DNA from 2 places in the Planifilum fimeticola genome. Region 1 is predicted to be linked to the other one. Evidence: a T-box and tRNA genes for the amino acid it is inferred to sense, from the RefSeq annotation. Region 1 holds a T-box; the other holds one or more tRNA genes.
The links. The T-box of region 1 lies ahead of serS (serine--tRNA ligase). A T-box ahead of a tRNA ligase gene usually reads a tRNA of that ligase, here a tRNA-Ser.
Positions count from the first base shown of each region.

Region 2: it has a tRNA-Ser gene. The T-box ahead of serS (serine--tRNA ligase) is inferred to sense a tRNA for this amino acid. The anticodon was not compared.

Region 1 covers NZ_PVNE01000003.1:163,279-172,364, reverse strand. Annotated here, with positions in the region: gene serS (serine--tRNA ligase) at 37-1,314, opposite strand; T-box leader at 1,352-1,582, opposite strand; gene pdxT (pyridoxal 5'-phosphate synthase glutaminase subunit PdxT) at 1,652-2,239, opposite strand; gene pdxS (pyridoxal 5'-phosphate synthase lyase subunit PdxS) at 2,256-3,191, opposite strand; gene CLV97_RS03370 (D-alanyl-D-alanine carboxypeptidase family protein) at 3,302-4,492, opposite strand; gene guaB (IMP dehydrogenase) at 4,829-6,286, opposite strand; gene gyrA (DNA gyrase subunit A) at 6,514-8,946, opposite strand; gene gyrB (DNA topoisomerase (ATP-hydrolyzing) subunit B) at 9,001-9,086, opposite strand, start outside.
Region 2 covers NZ_PVNE01000011.1:62,537-71,622, reverse strand. Annotated here, with positions in the region: gene CLV97_RS08560 (glycerol-3-phosphate dehydrogenase/oxidase) at 1-1, shown strand, start outside; gene CLV97_RS08555 (L-lactate permease) at 71-1,846, opposite strand; tRNA gene CLV97_RS08550 (tRNA-Ser) at 2,180-2,274, shown strand; tRNA gene CLV97_RS08545 (tRNA-Phe) at 2,354-2,429, shown strand; tRNA gene CLV97_RS08540 (tRNA-Thr) at 2,433-2,508, shown strand; tRNA gene CLV97_RS08535 (tRNA-Trp) at 2,516-2,589, shown strand; gene CLV97_RS08530 (YugN family protein) at 2,599-3,021, opposite strand; tRNA gene CLV97_RS08525 (tRNA-Cys) at 3,087-3,160, shown strand; tRNA gene CLV97_RS08520 (tRNA-Leu) at 3,264-3,350, shown strand; tRNA gene CLV97_RS08515 (tRNA-Arg) at 3,357-3,433, shown strand; gene CLV97_RS08510 (sigma-70 family RNA polymerase sigma factor) at 3,676-4,239, shown strand; gene CLV97_RS08505 (outer membrane lipoprotein-sorting protein) at 4,217-5,542, shown strand; gene CLV97_RS08500 (hypothetical protein) at 5,565-6,047, shown strand; gene CLV97_RS08495 (glycoside hydrolase family 18 protein) at 6,146-7,522, opposite strand; gene CLV97_RS08490 (transglutaminase TgpA family protein) at 7,823-9,086, opposite strand, start outside.

The DNA of each region.
Region 1 (9,086 bases):
AGATCCCCGAAAAGCTGAAGAGTTGCCGGCCCTCCCTCAAGGGGAGATCCGCTCCATGCCGCCCATGTAGGGGCGAAGCACTTCCGGGATGAGGATGCTGCCGTCTTCCTGCTGAAAGTTTTCCAGGATGGCGGCCACGGTCCGGCCGATCGCCAGACCCGATCCGTTCAGGGTGTGGACAAACTCCGGTTTGGCCTTCGGTTCCCTGCGGAAGCGGATGTTGGCGCGACGGGCCTGGAAATCCTCGAAGTTGCTGCAGGAGGAGATTTCCCGGTAGGTTCCGTAGCTGGGCATCCAGACTTCCAGATCGTACTTCTTGCTCTGGGCAAACCCGATGTCCGCGGTGCACATCAGCACCACCCGGTAGGGAAGCTTAAGCTGCTGAAGTACCGCCTCCGCATCCTTTACGAGCGCTTCCAATTCTTCATAGGAGTCCTCGGGACGGACCAGCTTCACCAACTCCACCTTGTTAAACTGGTGAAGGCGGATCAGCCCCCGGGTGTCCCGGCCGGCGGCCCCGGCCTCGGACCGGAAACAGGCGCTGAAGGCGGCGTACTTTTTGGGCAGTTCCTCCGCCGACAGGATCTCGCCCCGGTGATAGTTGGTCACGGGAACCTCCGCGGTCGGGATCAGGTAGTAGTCGCTGTCGGCGACGGCAAAGGAATCCTCGGCAAACTTGGGAAGTTGACCGGTTCCGATCATGCTGTCGCGCCCCACCATATAGGGCGGAATCATTTCCGTGTAGCCGTGCTTCTCGATGTGCAGGTCGAGCATGAAGTTCATCAGGGCCCGCTCCAGACGGGCTCCGGCCCCCTTGTAAAAGACGAAGCGGGAACCGGTCACCCGGCCGGCCCGTTCAAAGTCCAAGAGATCCAGCTCCCGCGCCAATTCCCAGTGGGGTTTCGGCTCAAAGGCGAACTTCGGAATCTCCCCCCAATGGCGGACGGGGACGTTGTCCTCCTCGGAATCGCCGACGGGGACGCTCTCGTGGGGAATGTTGGGCAGGGTGAGGAGGACGGATTCCAACTCCTCCTCCACTTGGCGCAGCTCCTGGTCCAGTTCCTTGATCCGCTCCCCCACCTGGCGCATTTCGGCGATCTCCCGGGAGGCGTCTTCCTTCTGCTTCTTTTTTCGGGCGATCTCCTTGGACACGGTGTTGCGCTTGTTTTTCAGCTGTTCGCTCTCCTGGAGCAGCTCGCGGCGCCGCCGGTCCAGGCCGGCGAAATCATCCAAGCCGCTGATGTCTTCTCCGCGGTGCTTCAACTTTTCCCGCACTTCATCCAAGCGGTTGCGCAGCAATTTCACATCCAGCATGGCGATCCCTCCTTCAAACAATAAAGCCTTCCGCCATCAAAGGGACGGAAGGCCCGCGTTGCCACCCTTATTGACCGGGAAAAAACGCATACCCGATCCACCTCTGGACGGGATAACGGCCGTCGATCCGGTCGACGCTTCTGCGGCTTCCGCCGCTTTCGCGCACGGCTCCGAGAGGGATTCCCCGGCGGAGCGGGGCGGTTTGCACCGACCACCGCCTCTCTGCTGCCGCTCCCTTCCGGTTACTGGTTCTCATCCTCGCCTTTGAAATATGGCTCTTCTTTTCATTGTATCCCGGACAAAGCCGGAAAAACCCCGTTTCCGCCCATCCCCCGCCTCAGATTGCCCTGACGGAGGAAGCTTCCCGAACCATCTCGACGAAGAAGGCGTGCATCCGAACATCGTCGGTCAGTTCCGGATGGAAGGCGGAAGCCAGCAGGTGACCCTGCCGCACGGCGACAATCTTGTCATCGATCCGGGACAGCACATCCACTCCGGGGCCCGCTTCGGTGATGTAAGGAGCCCGGATGAAAACGGCCCGGAAATCGTCGGCCACCCCGGCCACGGGGAGATCCGCTTCGAAGCTCTCCCGCTGACGGCCGAAGGCATTGCGCCGGACGGTGATATCCATGAGCGCCAGGTGAGTCGATTCCGCCCCCTCGATCCGCTTGGCCAGCAGGATGAGGCCGGCGCAGGTTCCGAACAGGGGCTTGCCGGACGCGGCCATCTCCCGGATCGGGTCAAACAGCCCGTATTGATGCATCAGTTTGCTGATCGTCGTCGATTCACCGCCGGGAATGACCAAACCGTCCAAATCGGCCAGCTGTTCGGGCCGTTTCACCGCGGCGGCCTCCGCCCCCGCACGCTCCAGCATGCGGAGGTGTTCCCGAACGGCTCCCTGCAGCGCGAGCACGCCGATCTTCATGCTGTCATTCCTCCTATTACCAGCCCCGCTCCTGCATCCGTTCCGCTTCGGTGAGGGTGGAAATTTCGATTCCCGGCATCGCCGATCCCAACCCCTTGGACAGCTCGGCGATCAGTCCGAAATCTTCGTAGTGGGTCGTCGCTTGGACGATGGCCTTCGCGTATTTTTCCGGGTTCTCGGATTTGAAGATTCCCGAACCGACAAAGACGCCGTCGGCACCCAGGTGCATCATGAGCGCGGCATCCGCCGGAGTGGCGATTCCGCCGGCGGCAAAGTTGACCACGGGAAGTCGGCCGGTCTCATGCACCTGCAGCAGCAGATCGTAGGGCGCTCCCAGCTTTTTCGCCTCGGCCATCAGTTCGTCCCGGGACATGGACTGCACCTTGCGGATCTGGGACATCATCATGCGCATGTGGCGCACCGCCTCGACCACGTTGCCCGTTCCCGGCTCTCCCTTGGTCCGGATCATCGAAGCCCCTTCCCCGATCCGGCGCAGGGCTTCGCCCAGATCGCGGGCACCGCAGACGAAGGGGACCGTAAATTGCTTCTTGTCGATGTGGTACACTTCGTCGGCGGGAGTGAGCACTTCGCTCTCGTCGATGTAGTCCACTCCCAGGGCCTCCAGGAGACGGGCTTCGACGAAGTGGCCGATGCGCGCCTTGGCCATCACCGGAATGCTGACCGCGTTCATCACTTCCTCGATCACGCGGGGATCGGCCATCCGGGCCACGCCGCCGGCAGCGCGGATATCCGCCGGAACCCGCTCCAGGGCCATAACGGCGACCGCTCCCGCCTCTTCGGCGATTTTCGCCTGCTCCGCGTTGACGACGTCCATGATGACGCCGCCCTTCTGCATTTCCGCCATCCCCCGCTTGACCCGATCGGTTCCCGTTTCATATGCCTTTTCGACACCGGCAGCGGTGCCGTTCCTCGTTTCAACATTAGCGGACATCGCTCCATCCTCCCGTCTCTCGAGCAAATAGATTCCCCAGCTCAGGTATTTCTTCAATACAAGTATTGTAACGGAACCACCGGAAATTGACAACCAACGGGAGGGGGCTTTCAGTCGAACCAGCCGCTGATCGTATCGCCCAATTTCCGGAAAAAGAGGCGGACCCAACCGGCCTCTTCCACCGATTCCCGAACCACCAGCCGGACCGGTTCCACGCCGGGAATCTTCTTGCCATCATAGAGAACCGTCACTTCCGCCACCGGCGTCCCCGCCGTCAGCGGCGCGACCACCTTTCGGGTGTAAGTGATGCGGAAGGTGTACTTCTTCATCTGATCCTTGCGGACGGGAAGCACGAGGGTACGGTCGGCGGCGACGGCCACATCACGGGCCACCCCGTTGGGGACGGGAATCCTTTCCATGTAGCCGGGCACGGGCTTGTCCTCGAAAATCAGGGATTTCAAGGCAAAGTTTTCAAAGCCTGCGTCCAGAAGGCGGCGCGTTTCCTGAAAGCGGGCGCTCTGGGAACCCGTCCCCATCACCACGGTAACGAGTCGCATCCCGTCCCGCTCGGCGGTTCCGGCAAAGCAGTATCCCGCTTCGTTGGTAAATCCCGTCTTCACCCCGTCCAAGCCGTGATAGGCCTGGGACATCCCCGGGAGCATCCAGTTCCAGTTGGAATACTCCCTCCCCCGGAAGGTGATCCGGGGCTTGGAGATGATCTCCTTCGCCTCGGGAAAATCCAGGAGAAGCCGCCGGGCGAGATTCGCCGCATCCCGGGCGGACATCACGTGTTTTCCCTCCGCTTTCGGCGGGTCGGGATAGCTGGCCTCGTTCAATCCCGTGCTGTTCCGGAAGTGGGTGTTGGTCATTTCCAGTTCCTTCGCCTTCTCGTTCATCCATTTGACGAAGGTCTCCTCGCTGCCCGCCAGATGTTCCGCCAGGGCGACCGCGGCGTCATTGGCGGAATAGACGGCCATCGCCTCAAACAACTGGCGAATCGTCCACTCCTCGCCGGCGACCAAGTAAACCTGGGCCTCATCGATGCCGGCGGCGCGGGCGCTGATGCGCACCCGGTCCTCCCATCCGATCTCCCCCGAGCGGATCTTCTCCAACACCAGATACTCGGTCATCATCTTGGTCATGCTGGCGGGGGGAAGCGGCTCGTCCGCCCGGCGGGCGTCCAACACGAGCCCGGTTTCAAACTCCATCACCACGTGGGCCTTGGCCCTCACTTCCGGAAAAGGTTCCGCCGCCAGAGCCGGGACGGGAGCCGCCATGAACCCCAGAAAAAGAATCATCATCAAAAAACCTGCTGCTTTTTTGACCGACAGGGGGAAAAGGCGACCTCTCAAAAAAACTTCACCTCCGAAGACCGTTTCCAACCGCCAACCGGGCTTGAAAACGGCGCGGGAGGCGAGGATCTTCGACACGCCCTGCGGCGCCGATGCTATGTACGAATCCCGTTTTTCCGCCGTCTTCACCCGATCGATTTTCAGTTTACTAGATTCCGGAGAGAAAGAAAATCGGGGAACAAGAAGTTTTCGCCAGCATCGCAAAAAGCTGCAAAAAGCCGGCGAGCGGGCCGGCCTTTTCGCGCAAGAAAAAACCGCAGGAAATCCCTGCGGATGCCGTTGCCGTCAGACGTGATAGTTGGGCGCTTCCTTGGTGATCTGCACGTCATGGGGATGGCTTTCCCGAAGAGAGGCGCCGGTCACCCGGATGAACCGGGTCTTCTCCTTCAGTTCCTGCAGGTTTTTCACCCCGCAGTAACCCATGCCCGCCTTCAGGCCGCCGACCAGCTGGAAGACGGTATCGGCCAGGGGGCCCTTGTAGGGGACCCTTCCTTCAATGCCCTCGGGAACCAGCTTCTTCTCGTTCTCCTGGAAGTAACGATCCCGGCTTCCCGCCTGCATCGCCCCGAGGGAGCCCATGCCCCGGTACACCTTGAACCGCCGTCCCTGGAAGATCTCCGATTCCCCAGGCGCTTCCTCGGTTCCGGCAAAGAGGCTTCCCAGCATCACCGCGTCGGCCCCCGCCGCGATCGCCTTCACGATATCCCCCGAGTAGCGGATCCCTCCGTCGGCGATGATGGGGACGCCGTACTGGCGGGCGACGGTGGCGCAGTCGTAAATGGCGGTGACCTGCGGCACGCCGATTCCCGCCACCACCCGGGTGGTGCAGATGGAGCCGGGGCCGATTCCCACTTTGACCACGCTGGCCCCCGCTTCGATCAGATCTCGGGTTCCCTCCGCCGTGGCCACATTCCCCCCGACAATGCAGAGGTCCGGATAACGCCGCCGCAGCTCGGCCACCGTCTCCAGCACGCCTCGGGAATGGCCGTGGGCGGTGTCCACCACCAGGACATCCACCTCCGCTTCCACCAGGGCGGCCGCCCGCTTGTAGGTGTCGCTGGACACCCCTACGGCCGCTCCCGCCAGAAGCCGTCCCTGGGCGTCCTTGGCCGCATCGGGGAAGAGGGTGGCCTTTTCGATGTCCTTGATGGTGATGAGCCCCTTCAACACCCCTTGTTCATCCACCAGGGGCAGTTTCTCGATCTTGTACTTCTGGAGGATCTCCTCCGCCTCTTTGAGGGTGGTTCCCACCGGCGCCGTCACCAGGTTCTCCTTGGTCATCACCTCGGAGATGGGCGTGGAATAATCGCGGATGAACCGCATATCCCGGTTGGTCAAAATGCCGACCAGCTTCCGCTCCTTGTCCACGATCGGCACGCCGGAAATCCGGTACTTGGACATGAGCGCTTCGGCATCGTAAACCTTGTGTTCGGGGTGGAGGTAGAAAGGCTTGGTGATGACGCCGCTCTCCGAGCGCTTCACCCGATCCACTTCCTCCGCCTGCTCCTCGATCTTCATGTTTTTGTGAATGATCCCGATCCCGCCTTGGCGTGCGATGGCGATGGCCATCGGGGCTTCGGTCACCGTGTCCATCCCGGCGCTGATGAGAGGGATGTTCAGCCGGATTCCCTCCCCCAACCGGGTGGAGACCTCCACATCCTTCGGCAACACTTCGGACTTGGCCGGAATCAGCAAGACGTCGTCAAAGGTGAGTCCTTCCTTGGAGAATTTTTCCTCCCACATGTGCTTTGCGCCCTCCTGGTGTTTGTCCCGAGCAAACGTTTTTGAAAGTGTACCAAACGGCGGAATGGGCGTCAAGCGGCGAAGAATTCTCCGAAAAAGGCGAAAGGGGCGACCGGCGCCGGCGGGCATGTGTCACGGAGGGCCGGACAAGGAGGGCTGTTAAAACGGAAAAACCAAAAAGCCGGAGAGGGTGAACCTCTCCGGCCGGGGTTGCGGACGACTGCCGCTCACTCTTCTTCCTCATCGGTGTGCACGCGGGCGACGGTGGCCACCTCTTCTCCCTCCCGCAGAGTGATCAGCTTGACTCCCTGGGTGTAGCGGCCCTGCTGGGAAATATCGGAGACGTTGAGGCGGATCACCATGCCGCCGTTGGTGACCAACATCAGATCCTCCCGGGGAGTCACCATCTTCAGGCCGACGATGGGGCCGTTCTTTTCGGTGACGGTGAGGGTCTTGATCCCCTTTCCGCCCCGGGACTGCTGACGGTACTCGGAAAGGGGCGTCCGTTTCCCGTACCCCTTGGCGGTGACGATCATCACGTCGTGATCCGGATAGGCGATATCCATGTCGATCACTTCGTCCCCTTCGCTCAAGGTGATCCCCTTCACACCCGTCGCCGAACGGCCCATCTGCCGGACATCCTGTTCGGAGAAGCGAATCGACATGCCGAAGCGCGTCCCCAGGATGATCTCCTGATTTCCGTCGGTCAGGCGGACGCCGACCAGCTCGTCTTCGTCCCGGAGATTGATGGCAAAGAGACCGTTCCGCCGAATGTGCTCAAACTCCTCCAGGGCCGTTTTCTTGATCACCCCGTGCTTGGTGGCGAAGAAGAGCATCTTGTCGTGCGTAAACTCCTTCACCGGGATGACCGCGTGGATGTATTCCCCGGGCTCGATCTGGATCAGGTTGATGATCGGGGTTCCCCGGGCCGCCCTGCCGAGCTCCGGCACCTCGTAGGCCTTCAACCGATACACCTTGCCCCGGTTGGAGAAAAAGAGCAGGTAGTGGTGGGAGTTGCAGACGAACAGGTGCTGGACGAAATCGTCCTCCCGGGTGCCCATCCCGGTGATGCCCCGTCCTCCCCTCCGCTGGGCCCGGTAGGTGGACAGGGGCATCCGCTTGATGTAACCGCGGTGGGTGAGCAGGACCGCCACCTCTTCCTCGGGGATCAGATCCTCCTCGACGATCTCATCCGCGTCCGGCTTGATCCGCGTCCTCCGCTCATCGGCGAACTGCTCCTTGATCTCCAGGAGCTCGTCCCGGACGACTCCGCGGATCTTCGCTTCGTCGGCGAGGATGGCCCTGAGTTCGGCGATCGTTTTGAGCAGCTCCTCGTACTCGCTCTCGATCTTTTCCCGCTCCAGGCCGGTCAGGCGCTGCAGCCGCATGTCCAGGATGGCCTGGGCCTGCTTTTCGGTCAGGCCGAAGCGCTCCATCAGGCCGGTTCTCGCCTCGTCCGCCGTCTGGGAGGCGCGGATCAGGGCGATCACTTCGTCGATGTGATCCAGGGCGATCCGCAGTCCTTCCAGGATATGGGCCCTCTCTTCCGCCTTGCGCAGGTCGAACTGGGTTCTGCGGCGGATCACTTCGATCTGGTGTTCCAGGTAGTGGTGAAGGAGCTCCTTCAGGTTGAGCACCTGGGGCTGCCCGTTCACCAGGGCCAGCATGATCACCCCGAAGCCCGTCTGGAGTGCCGTATGCTTGTACAGGTTGTTCAACACCACCCGGGGGTTGACGTCCCGCCGGAGCTCGATGACGACGCGCATCCCGTTCCGGTCCGATTCATCCCGGAGGTCGGTGATGCCCTCCACCCGCTTTTCCCGGACCAGTTCGGCGATCTTTTCCACCAGCTTGGCTTTGTTGACCTGATAGGGAAGCTCCTCCACGACGATGCGCATCTTGCCGCCGGAGGCCTCTTCAATGCGCGTCTTGGCCCGGACCTGGAGGTTGCCCCGCCCCGTGCGATAAGCCTTCCTGATTCCGTCCGTCCCCAGGATCACCCCGCCGGTGGGGAAATCGGGGCCCTTGATCGATTTCATCAACTCCTCCACCGTCACCTCGGGGTTCTCGATCATCCGGACCAAGCCGTCGATCACTTCCCCGAGGTTGTGCGGAGGAATGTTGGTGGCCATGCCGACGGCGATCCCCGATGCCCCGTTGACGAGAATATTGGGAATGCGGGAGGGAAGCACCAGGGGCTCCTCCAGGCTGCCGTCGTAGTTGGGCCCGAAATCGATGGTTTCCTTCTTGATGTCCCGGAGCATCTCCAGGGCGATGGGCGCAAGCCGCGCTTCGGTGTAACGCATCGCCGCCGGGGAATCGCCGTCGACGGAACCGAAGTTGCCGTGGCCGTCGACCAGCATGTACCGGTAGGAAAAATCCTGGGCCATCCGGACCATCGAGTCATATACCGCCGCATCGCCGTGGGGATGGTAACGGGCCAGAACGTTCCCCACCACGTTGGCCGATTTCTTGTACGGCTTGTCCGGAGTGATCCCCAGTTCAAACATGGAATAAAGAATCCGCCGGTGAACCGGCTTCAGCCCGTCCCGCACGTCGGGGAGGGCGCGGCTGACGATCACGCTCATGGCGTAATCGAGAAAGGAATTGCGCATCTCCTGGCTGATATTTACTTCCTGGATCCGTTCGGTATCTGGCATCGGTTAGTCCCTCCGTCCGTTGATCCGGCCATCCTTCGGCCGCCCGCGGCACCGTCAGACGTCCAGATTGCGCACCTGCCGGGCGTACTCCTGGATAAACTCCCGGCGGGGCTCCACCTTGTCCCCCATCAGCGTTTCAA
Region 2 (9,086 bases), on a different contig from region 1:
AAGAAGGGGAACAAACGAATCGCGGGATTCCCCTCCGCAAGGCAAGAGGGGAATCCCGCCATTTTTCTTCTCATCCCTTGTGGGCCGAGCCGGGTTGGGACAGACCCGGAGGGTTTTTTCCGAAGCGGGCCAGGAGAATGGCGAAACCGGCGACGGTTCCGAGGACGATCACCGTTCCGATGTTCCATCCGAAGCCGTGCAGGATCGTGTAACCCAGCGCGCCGCCGAAGAGGACGTAATACAGGGTGGGCAGGAGCGTCTTGCGGATGATGGCTCCTTCCTTATTGATCAGCCCGACGGTGGCGGAAGCGGCCACCACGTTGTGGACGCAGATCATGTTTCCCGCGGCTCCGCCGATGGCCTGCAGAGCGACGATCCAGGAGGGATCCGCCCCGATCCGCGTTCCCACTCCGAACTGGAACAGGGAGAACATCATGTTGGAGACGGTGTTGCTGCCCGCGATGAAGGCTCCCAGGGCGCCGATGGACGGGGCGAAGATGGGCCAGACGGCCCCCACCGTGTCGGCCACGCCCTTGGCCAGTTCAATGGGCATGCTGTCGTAACCGGCGGCTCCCCCGGAAGAACCGATGAACACTTTCACCATCGGAACCGCAAAGAGAAGGGCGACCGAGGCCAGCCCCGTCGTTTTGAAGGTGCTTGTCCAGGCCCTCCGGAAGGAGGCGTTGTCCATCCGATGGATCAAACCGGTGAGGAGAACCACCGCGATGAAGATGGTTCCCGGGAGATAGAGGGGGCTCACGCTGACGGACATGCCGGACCCGAACAAATTCTCAAGGTCTATGGTTACACCGTTGAGCCACCCTTTGACGGGGAGAGAGTCCATCCGGGTGAGGACCAGAAACAATCCCACCAAGAGATAAGGAGTCCACGCTTTCCAGGAGGGCATGTTGACGGAGAGGGATGCCGGGTCGTTCAGGCGAAGGTTGCCCACCCATTCCCGATCCCATTTTTCTGGAGCGTCGAAATCCCATATGCCGTCTTTCGGATGAAACCATCCCTTCCGTGCCGCCCACACCACCACCGCCAGTCCGATCAATCCGCCGAAGAGGGAGGGGAATTCGGGGCCGAGGGTGACGGCCGTAAGAATATAGGGGATCGTCATCGCCAAGGCTCCGAAAAAGGCAAACCTCCACGCTCTGAGCCCCTCCCGGAATGAGCGGTTTTTACCGAAGAAGCGGGTCAGGATGCTGACCATCAGCAGAGGGATGAAAAATCCTGCAGCGAAGTGCAGAACCGCCACCTTCGCGCCGATGGAGGAGAGGACCGATTCCCAATCGGAACCCACCACCTTCGTCACTTCGCTCAGCTTGCCTTCTCCCAATCCCGAACTGACTCCCACCAGAATCGGCGTTCCCAGGGCGCCGAAGGAGACCGGAGTGCTCTGGATGATCAAGGCGCACACCACCGCCGCCATCGCCGGAAAGCCCAATCCGACCAACAGCGGAGCGGCCACGGCGGCGGGGGTGCCAAAACCGGCGGCCCCCTCGATGAAGGAGCCGAACAGCCAGGCAATGATCACCGCCTGGACCCGCCGGTCCGGGGAGATGTTTGACAGCCCTTTTCGGATTGTGATCAGGGCGCCGCTCTCACTCAACGTGTTCAGCATCAGGATGGCTCCGAAGATGATGTAGAGAAGGGTCAGCGCCGTGATCAAACCGTCGACCGTGGCCGCGAGGACCTGATTGAAGGAAACCTCCCACACCCACAGGGCCAGCCCCACCGTGACGACAAAGGCGAGGGGCATGGCCGTTTTCGCCGGCCACTTGAAAGCCACCAGGAACAAAAAAACCGTCAGCACGGGAAGCAAGGCCAACAAGGAAAGCATGTCCAATCCCCCCAACCGGATGGAGATGTTTGCACCTACGGACCGATCCGACCTTTACCGCCTGGACAAAAACAGCTGTTTTTGCGGGATACATCCTCCCGATTCCATATTTATCAATAGTCGGTCGTGTTTTCAATACTCCTTTTATTCCGAATTAAACGCCTCTTTTGTCGGGGCGGGGCATAAAAAGGACCTTTATGGGACAGACTGCCTGCCGTACGGAACTTTTTGCGCCCCGCGGTTTGCAGGGGGAAAATCTGGGGATGATTTTCCTCTTGACACGGGGAATCTTCCCGATATAGAATAATGAATGTCACGGCTAAGAAATTTCGTGGAGAGGTGTCCGAGCTGGCCGAAGGAGCACGACTGGAAATCGTGTAGACGGGTAAAAACCCGTCTCGAGGGTTCGAATCCCTCCCTCTCCGCCAGTTTATTTGAGCAGACTTCTGAAAGTCTCAGGAGTCTTTTTTTCACCGATCGAACCGGTTTCCGGTTCGTCGGGCGATTGGTTCGGTAGCTCAGTCGGTAGAGCAGAGGACTGAAAATCCTCGTGTCGGCGGTTCGATTCCGCCCCGAACCACCACATGCCGGATTAGCTCAGCTGGTAGAGCACTCGCCTTGTAAGCGAGGTGTCGTGGGTTCGAGTCCTACATCCGGCACCATGCACTTAGGGGCGTAGTTTAATGGTAGAACAGAGGTCTCCAAAACCTCCGGTGCGGGTTCGATTCCTGCCGCCCCTGCCAATTTTCTTTTCAGTGGATCAGCGGTTCAAGTCCCCGTTCCAATTCGTTTAAAGCGGACTTGGCCCTTTCCACCCACACGGTTTCAACGGCATCGTCCTTGTCGGCGGGTTCGGTGAACTGGTTGACAAGCCCGCTGAATACGCCGGTGGTGACGCGATCGTCCGGTCCCGTTTTGAACTCGTGTTTGAGCACGAAGGGTTTGCCCAAACGGACCGTGGCGCTGTCATCTTCGATGTTTCCTTCGACGGCGAAAACGGGGACGCGCAGATAGGCGCGGTGCGCCTGGTCGCTTTCCGGGTCGAGGGGTTTGTCGAAATAACCGTGGTCGTATTCGTACCCCCCTCCCAGGGTAAAGCCCTGCTGTTCAAAGACGGCTTTCAACTCGCCGTAGCCGGCGCGAAGGTTTTCGATGCGCGATTCCAAAGGAATCATCGGCCCATCTCCTTTCAGGTTATGTCCTTATTGTTTCAGAGCGGGGCCGACTCCATACGGAACATGGCGGCATAGCCAAGTGGTAAGGCAGAGGACTGCAAATCCTTTATCCCCGGTTCGAATCCGGGTGCCGCCTCCAACAAATAACAATCAAAACAATGAAATTTCCTGTTGACTTTCTGAGAAGCATGTGATACATTAACTAATGTCGCCGTAAGGCAAAGGATTTCAGCTCACAACGTGCGGACGTGGCGGAATTGGCAGACGCGCTAGATTCAGGATCTAGTGGTCTTACGACCGTGGGGGTTCAAGTCCCTTCGTCCGCACCAGATCTTGTGCCCTTAGCTCAGTTGGATAGAGCGTCTGACTACGAATCAGAAGGTCGGGGGTTCAAATCCTCCAGGGCACGCCACCAACAAGCCGCGTAAAATCGCGGCTTTTTCGTTTTTCTATGCCAGATTTCAATTTGTTTCCGACCCAAATTGCAAACGGATTGCAAACGTGCTTCAAACGTCAGGCTTATTTTTTGCATAAATCCTCTGCTTCGGCAGGGGGTTTTTTCGTTGGAGGGAAAAAAGTGAAGGGCGTTCCTTTTTGCCGCCTTCAAGCGATATTACGTTCAAAGGGCTTGTGAGAAGCGGGGGTGATAACGGCGTGTTGGAGGAACGAGACCGGATCTCGGCGGATCAGGAGGAACGGGAGTTGGTGGAGCGGGCCAAACGCGATCCGGAGGAGTTTGGACGCCTCTACGACTTTTATGTAACCCCCGTGTACCGATATGTTTACGGGCGGGTGGGGGATCGCGCCCATGCGGAGGATGTGACTGCGGATGTATTTCGCCGCGCGTTGGAATCCATCGGTCGCTTTCAGTGGGATGAAAAGCCCTTTTCGGCTTGGTTGTTCGGCATTGCCCGCCGGGCGGTGGCCGATCATTACCGCCGGGCCGGGCGGGAGGTGGCCGGCGGTCCGCTTTTCGTGGATCTTCCGGAAAAGGACATCGGAGAACCCTTTCGCGATCTGGATTTGTGGCGGGCAGTGGACGATTTGCCCGAGGAACAGAGGCAGGCAGTCATTCTCCGGTTTTGCGGAGACCTTTCTTTTCGACAAATCGGTCGTATATTGGGAAAAAGCGAGGATGCGGCCAAAATGATGCTGTATCGGGCGCTCAAAACCTTGCGAAAGGCGGTGAGGGGAGATGACGGAACGGGAGAAGGCTGAACGGCTGGCCCGATGCCTGAAGTGCCCGGAGAGTTGTCCGGATGGGGAGATGGCCGGGCTTGTAGAGGTGGCGAACCAACTGTCCGCGCCGGAAAGGCCGGATCCGGATTTTGTCGCTTCCCTGCGCGCCGAACTGCTTCAAAGTGCCCGGCCTTCGGATGTCGACGGATCCAGAGTTCGGATGAAAGGCAGCGATCGGAGGGAGGGAAAGCTGCGTCGGATTCGAAGGTCCCTCGCATGGATGGCTGCCGTCATCGCCTTGTTGCTGGTCGGGATCGGCACATTTTTTCAACCGGTCCCCGATGTGGATGCCCGGGAAGTGGTCGCCAAAATGAAACAAACAGACCGGTCGATGCGGGTGGACCGTTATCGGGCGACGATGGTCCACTGGGGAGTGGGGGAGGACGGTACCCGCTATCGGTCCGTATCCGAGCGTTGGTATGAGGATCCGGGACGTTTCCGGCAGGAGACCACCTATTCCCTTCCCCGTTCGTTTCGGCGGACGGTCGTGATGGCGGGCGGACGTTTTTGGTCCTCCGATTCCCGGGATACCGTGGTGTGGATCGATTCCGTTTCCCAGACCGCCGTTTCGAACCTGGCGGGCCCCTATATGGGGGCGGAACAATTGGAAGATCTTCTTCGGCTGCCTTCCGATCAGTACGATGTGGAACTCACCGGATCGGACCGGGTGGCCGGCAGGCATTGCTACATGCTGGAACTTTCTGTGCGGGATCGACGCATTGCCGAGGAGATCACCCGCATGCGCCTCTGGGTGGATCGGGAGACCTTCTATGCCCTGAGGATGGAAGCCTTTGATTCCCAAAACCGCCTCCGCTTCGGACAGGAGGTGAGGGAGATCGCGTACAATCCCCCCATGGACTCGGCACTCTTCCAGCCGGATCATCCCGATGCCCCTGCCTTTGAAGCGAAAGAGGAGACTGCTCTGAAAAAGGGTTCGCTCCGGATCCGCTTCGCTTCCACCGGCGTTGAATACCGGAGGGGCGAGAGGGTGTCCTTCCGTCTCACTTTGGAGAATGCCGGGGAGAGTCCGATTCGGTTGGATGACCGAGGATCCCGCTTGTCCGTCGGGAATTTGAAGGAGGAGCAGGGAGTGTGGGAACAGGAGTTGGATGCGTTGTCCGGTTTCATCATCCCGCCGGGAAAGTCCGTCCGAGCAACAGCCACGTGGCGGGTGGATGTTCCCCCGGGGAAATATATGGTCTTTTTGAAGGGACTGACCTTTTCCGTGGACGGCAAACAAAAGTCGCAGGATGTGGGTCTCGGATTGTTCTTTGTTCCTTGAACCGATGGAGGAGGGTTGGTGCATGACCCCTTTTTGGCGAAGGATTGGATGGTTGGTGATGGCCCTTCTGTTTGCCTCCGGCTGTGCTTCCCCTTCCCGGGCGAATGCACCGTCCGCCGGGGAGGATTCAACGGCGGTGCAGAAGGTGATCCTGGCACAACCGGCCGGAGAAGAGGAGTTGAAGCTAAAGCCGGTTGATCCGATGACCCAAAGGGGCGGTCTGGTCATTATCGACGCGGAGCGGATCCGGGTGCTGGACAGATTGGGATCGGGCGCCAACTTTGAACCGGTCGGTTTTTCTTCCGACGGCCGGCACACTTATGTGATGACGGAGAAAACCGTCAAGGTCCTCGATCTGGAAACCCGCCGCTTTCTTTCGGAGAGGGACGGTGTGGAACTGCTGATCATCAAGCAAAGGCGCGAATCGTCTACCGAGGGTCCCCGTTTTCCTTTGACTCGGGCCCGGGAATCGGGAGAGGATTTTCGCATCGACTCCGCGCAATAGGAGTCGCCCGGAGAAAAATGCTCCCTCTATCAATCAGGTCCCCGCTTCGATTCTGAAGCGGGGACCTTCTTACGGGAGTCAAGAGGCGCATCGCCCGTTCAGCCCAGTTTGGCGGCGCCCGCCTCCCGCTTGACTCCATTCGATGGTGCCCTTTCCGCCGGATGATTGGATGTTTCAGCTCCTTTCAAGATCCAAAGCTGAATTCCGATGTCGGGATGACGTTCCAACAGGTGCGGGATGAATGTCTGCGCTTGATCCGGGTTGACGCCGGTACTCCTCTTCGGATCGGTTTTTTGGCTCGGCCCTTTGTTCTCCCGGACGGGGAAGACGAAGGTCACCTTTTCCCTGGGCACAAGCCGGAGGAGCTGATCGATCGATTCCGGGGCAGCTTTGCCCTCGGGCTGTCTTTCGCCGGAGAGATAGGGGTAGATTTTCAATCGGTCGACGGCCTGTCCCCAGCGCTTCCATTCCGCGCGGGTAACGGCCGCGGTGTTGAGGACGTGGAGCCCGAGCCGCTTACCCTTCCCGCGCAGCTTTTCCGCCAGTTCCTCGATGAACGGGGTGAGATGCTCCCGCCCCGACGGGGCGATGGGACCGAGCAGCAAGTCCATCCCGTCGAAGTTCCGTTCGGCCGCCCATTTCACCAGCCGGTCCGCCGTCCGGGACCGCTGCTCTTGGGAAGCGAGGAGGTTTTGCAGGAGATCCGGATCGGCGACGGCGACGGTGGGAACCAGCGGCGCCCCCGACCGGCGGGCAGAGCGGATGGTCCGCACATCCTCTCTCTTTCCCGATTCCGTCACGGTGTTCACCGTTCCGTCAGACAGCAATTGATACCCGAAAAGGGTGACTTCCTCGGGGATCACGTCTCCGGACGGGGATTTTCCCGCCTGTGATGCCATCCAAAAGGGATAGCCGACCGCCACCCGAATATCGGGAACCGGATGTTTCAAGGACTCCTCTCCGGATGCGGAAGAATCGGTCGGGGATGGGGGATTACGGCCTTCTTCCGGTTCTCTGCGAGGAGGGAATCCGCCGGCGGAAGAGCGATTCCCGCCCGGGATGCGATTTTGCGTTTTGCGGTCGAAGGAGCGGGTGTCCGGAGGGCGTTGCCGCGGTTTTTGCACATCGGGTGATTTGTCCGTGTGGCGGGGGAGGCTGGGGGTCTCCGGTGAATCCTCCCAGACCGGCGGCGTGTCTTCCGCATCTTCTCCGTTTGTGGAGCCGGCAAATCCGTCCCTCTTTTCATCGGCGAGGCCGACGGCCGCCGCGTCGGACTTCGGGCCGGAAGGAGGAGGGGTGAAGGCGGCGATGGCGTAGACGGCGGTACCGGTTCCAAGGAGAAGGGATGAAATGAAGACGGTGGTCCACAAGGGAAATCGACGCCTCCTGAGACCGAGGGCCTCCGCCTTCGCCTCCGTCGCCGACCGCCGGACCGGATTTGTGCGCCGGCGGCCCAGATCGTAATGATTTCTCACAAATATCCACCTCCTCTGGAAAGGGTTGTGTGTACAACATCTTAGCGGAGCCGAAGAAAGAAGCAAGAGGAAAATGGACTAAATCTTGTAAGAAGATTGGAGGATTTGTCGAAAAAAGAGAAATCCTCCGAAGGGAGGATTTCAGCCTGATTGACAAGGTATCAGGAGTGAGCGGTTTTTCGCCTCGGCTCCATGCGGCAGGGTCGCCGAGGCGAAAAATCGGCTCCCGACTCCCGGGCTTTGAGGTTTTTGCGGTGTCGAAAGGGACGATGCCCCCGGATTCGGAGCGGACCATCGACTTCAGGGACGGGTCTGCTTCAAAAGGGCCCTCCACAGATCTCTAGCCCGATCCCACAGGGAGGTCTCCTTCTCCATCCTGCCGTAACGGACTCGCTCAAACAGACGGGTGATTTCCCGCATCTCGGAGGTGGGGGCGGAGAAAATCCATTCTCCCCCGGAGATGTACTCCCTCGCTGTTTGGTGGGGTTTTCTCGGTCCCCTTTTCCAGGCGAGCAGGCGCAGGAGATGGCGGAAGGACTGAATCAGCATGGAACGGTTTCCCTTCTCGATCCGAGGGTACCGGTGGAGCCACCACCAAAACAGACGGCGGCGGAAGGTCCAAACCGCCCATCCCGTCAGAAGAAGGAGGCCGGACGTCCACCATGCCCAATGGTTTCCGGCATCGGAGGTTTGCGCATCCTTTTCTTCGGAAGGGGTGGAAGCGGAGGGGTCTCTCGCTTCCGGATTGCGCCGACCGCCCGGGGAGGGAAGGGGCGCCGAGGAGGCGTCCTCCCCGGAATCTTCCTGGGTTTCCTCCCGAACAACGGGGGTTGGGTTGGTGAATCCGGGAGTCGGTTCAAAGGGGATCCACCCGACATCATTGAAGTACACTTCCACCCAGGAGTGGGCATCGGCGTTGCGCACCGTCACATGGTACCGGTCGTCCAATTCCGCTTCGCCGGGGGCAAACCCCTTCACCCACCGCGCCGGAACATCGGCGGCACGGAGCAGGACGACCATGGCGGAGGAGAAATGGTTGCAATATCCCTGTTTCGTATCGAACAGGAACTGATCGACGAAGTCTTCGTTTTCCTTCGGCACCGGAACATCCCGGGTTTCATAGCGGAAGCCGCCGCCGGTCTGGAGAAACTGTTCCACCGCCCGGGCCTTGTCATAGGGATTGTCGGCGTCGGCGGTGATCTTCCGCGCCAATTTTTTCACCCGATCCGGCAGATTGTCGGGCAGTTGCTGATACGTCCGGCGGATCTCTTCCGGATACTCTTCATCGCTTTGCCGCAGTTTTTCCTCATCGATCCGCGGGATCTCCGCCGTCACGCTGTAGCGGCCGGGAGGGTCGTAAGGGAAGAAGAAGCCCCGGTGGTCCCACTCCGCGATGAGCGGCTGCCCCGGATCCGCCCGGCGCAGCCCGCCCGGCGCGAAGAGGACGTGGTATCGGGACTGGTTCCAGGTGATCGTCGCCCGGTTGTCCTCGGTCTCCAAATTTCGGAACAATAAAATGGGATCGGGGGCTTGGACGGTTGGATCGGGATATAAATGGATGGGC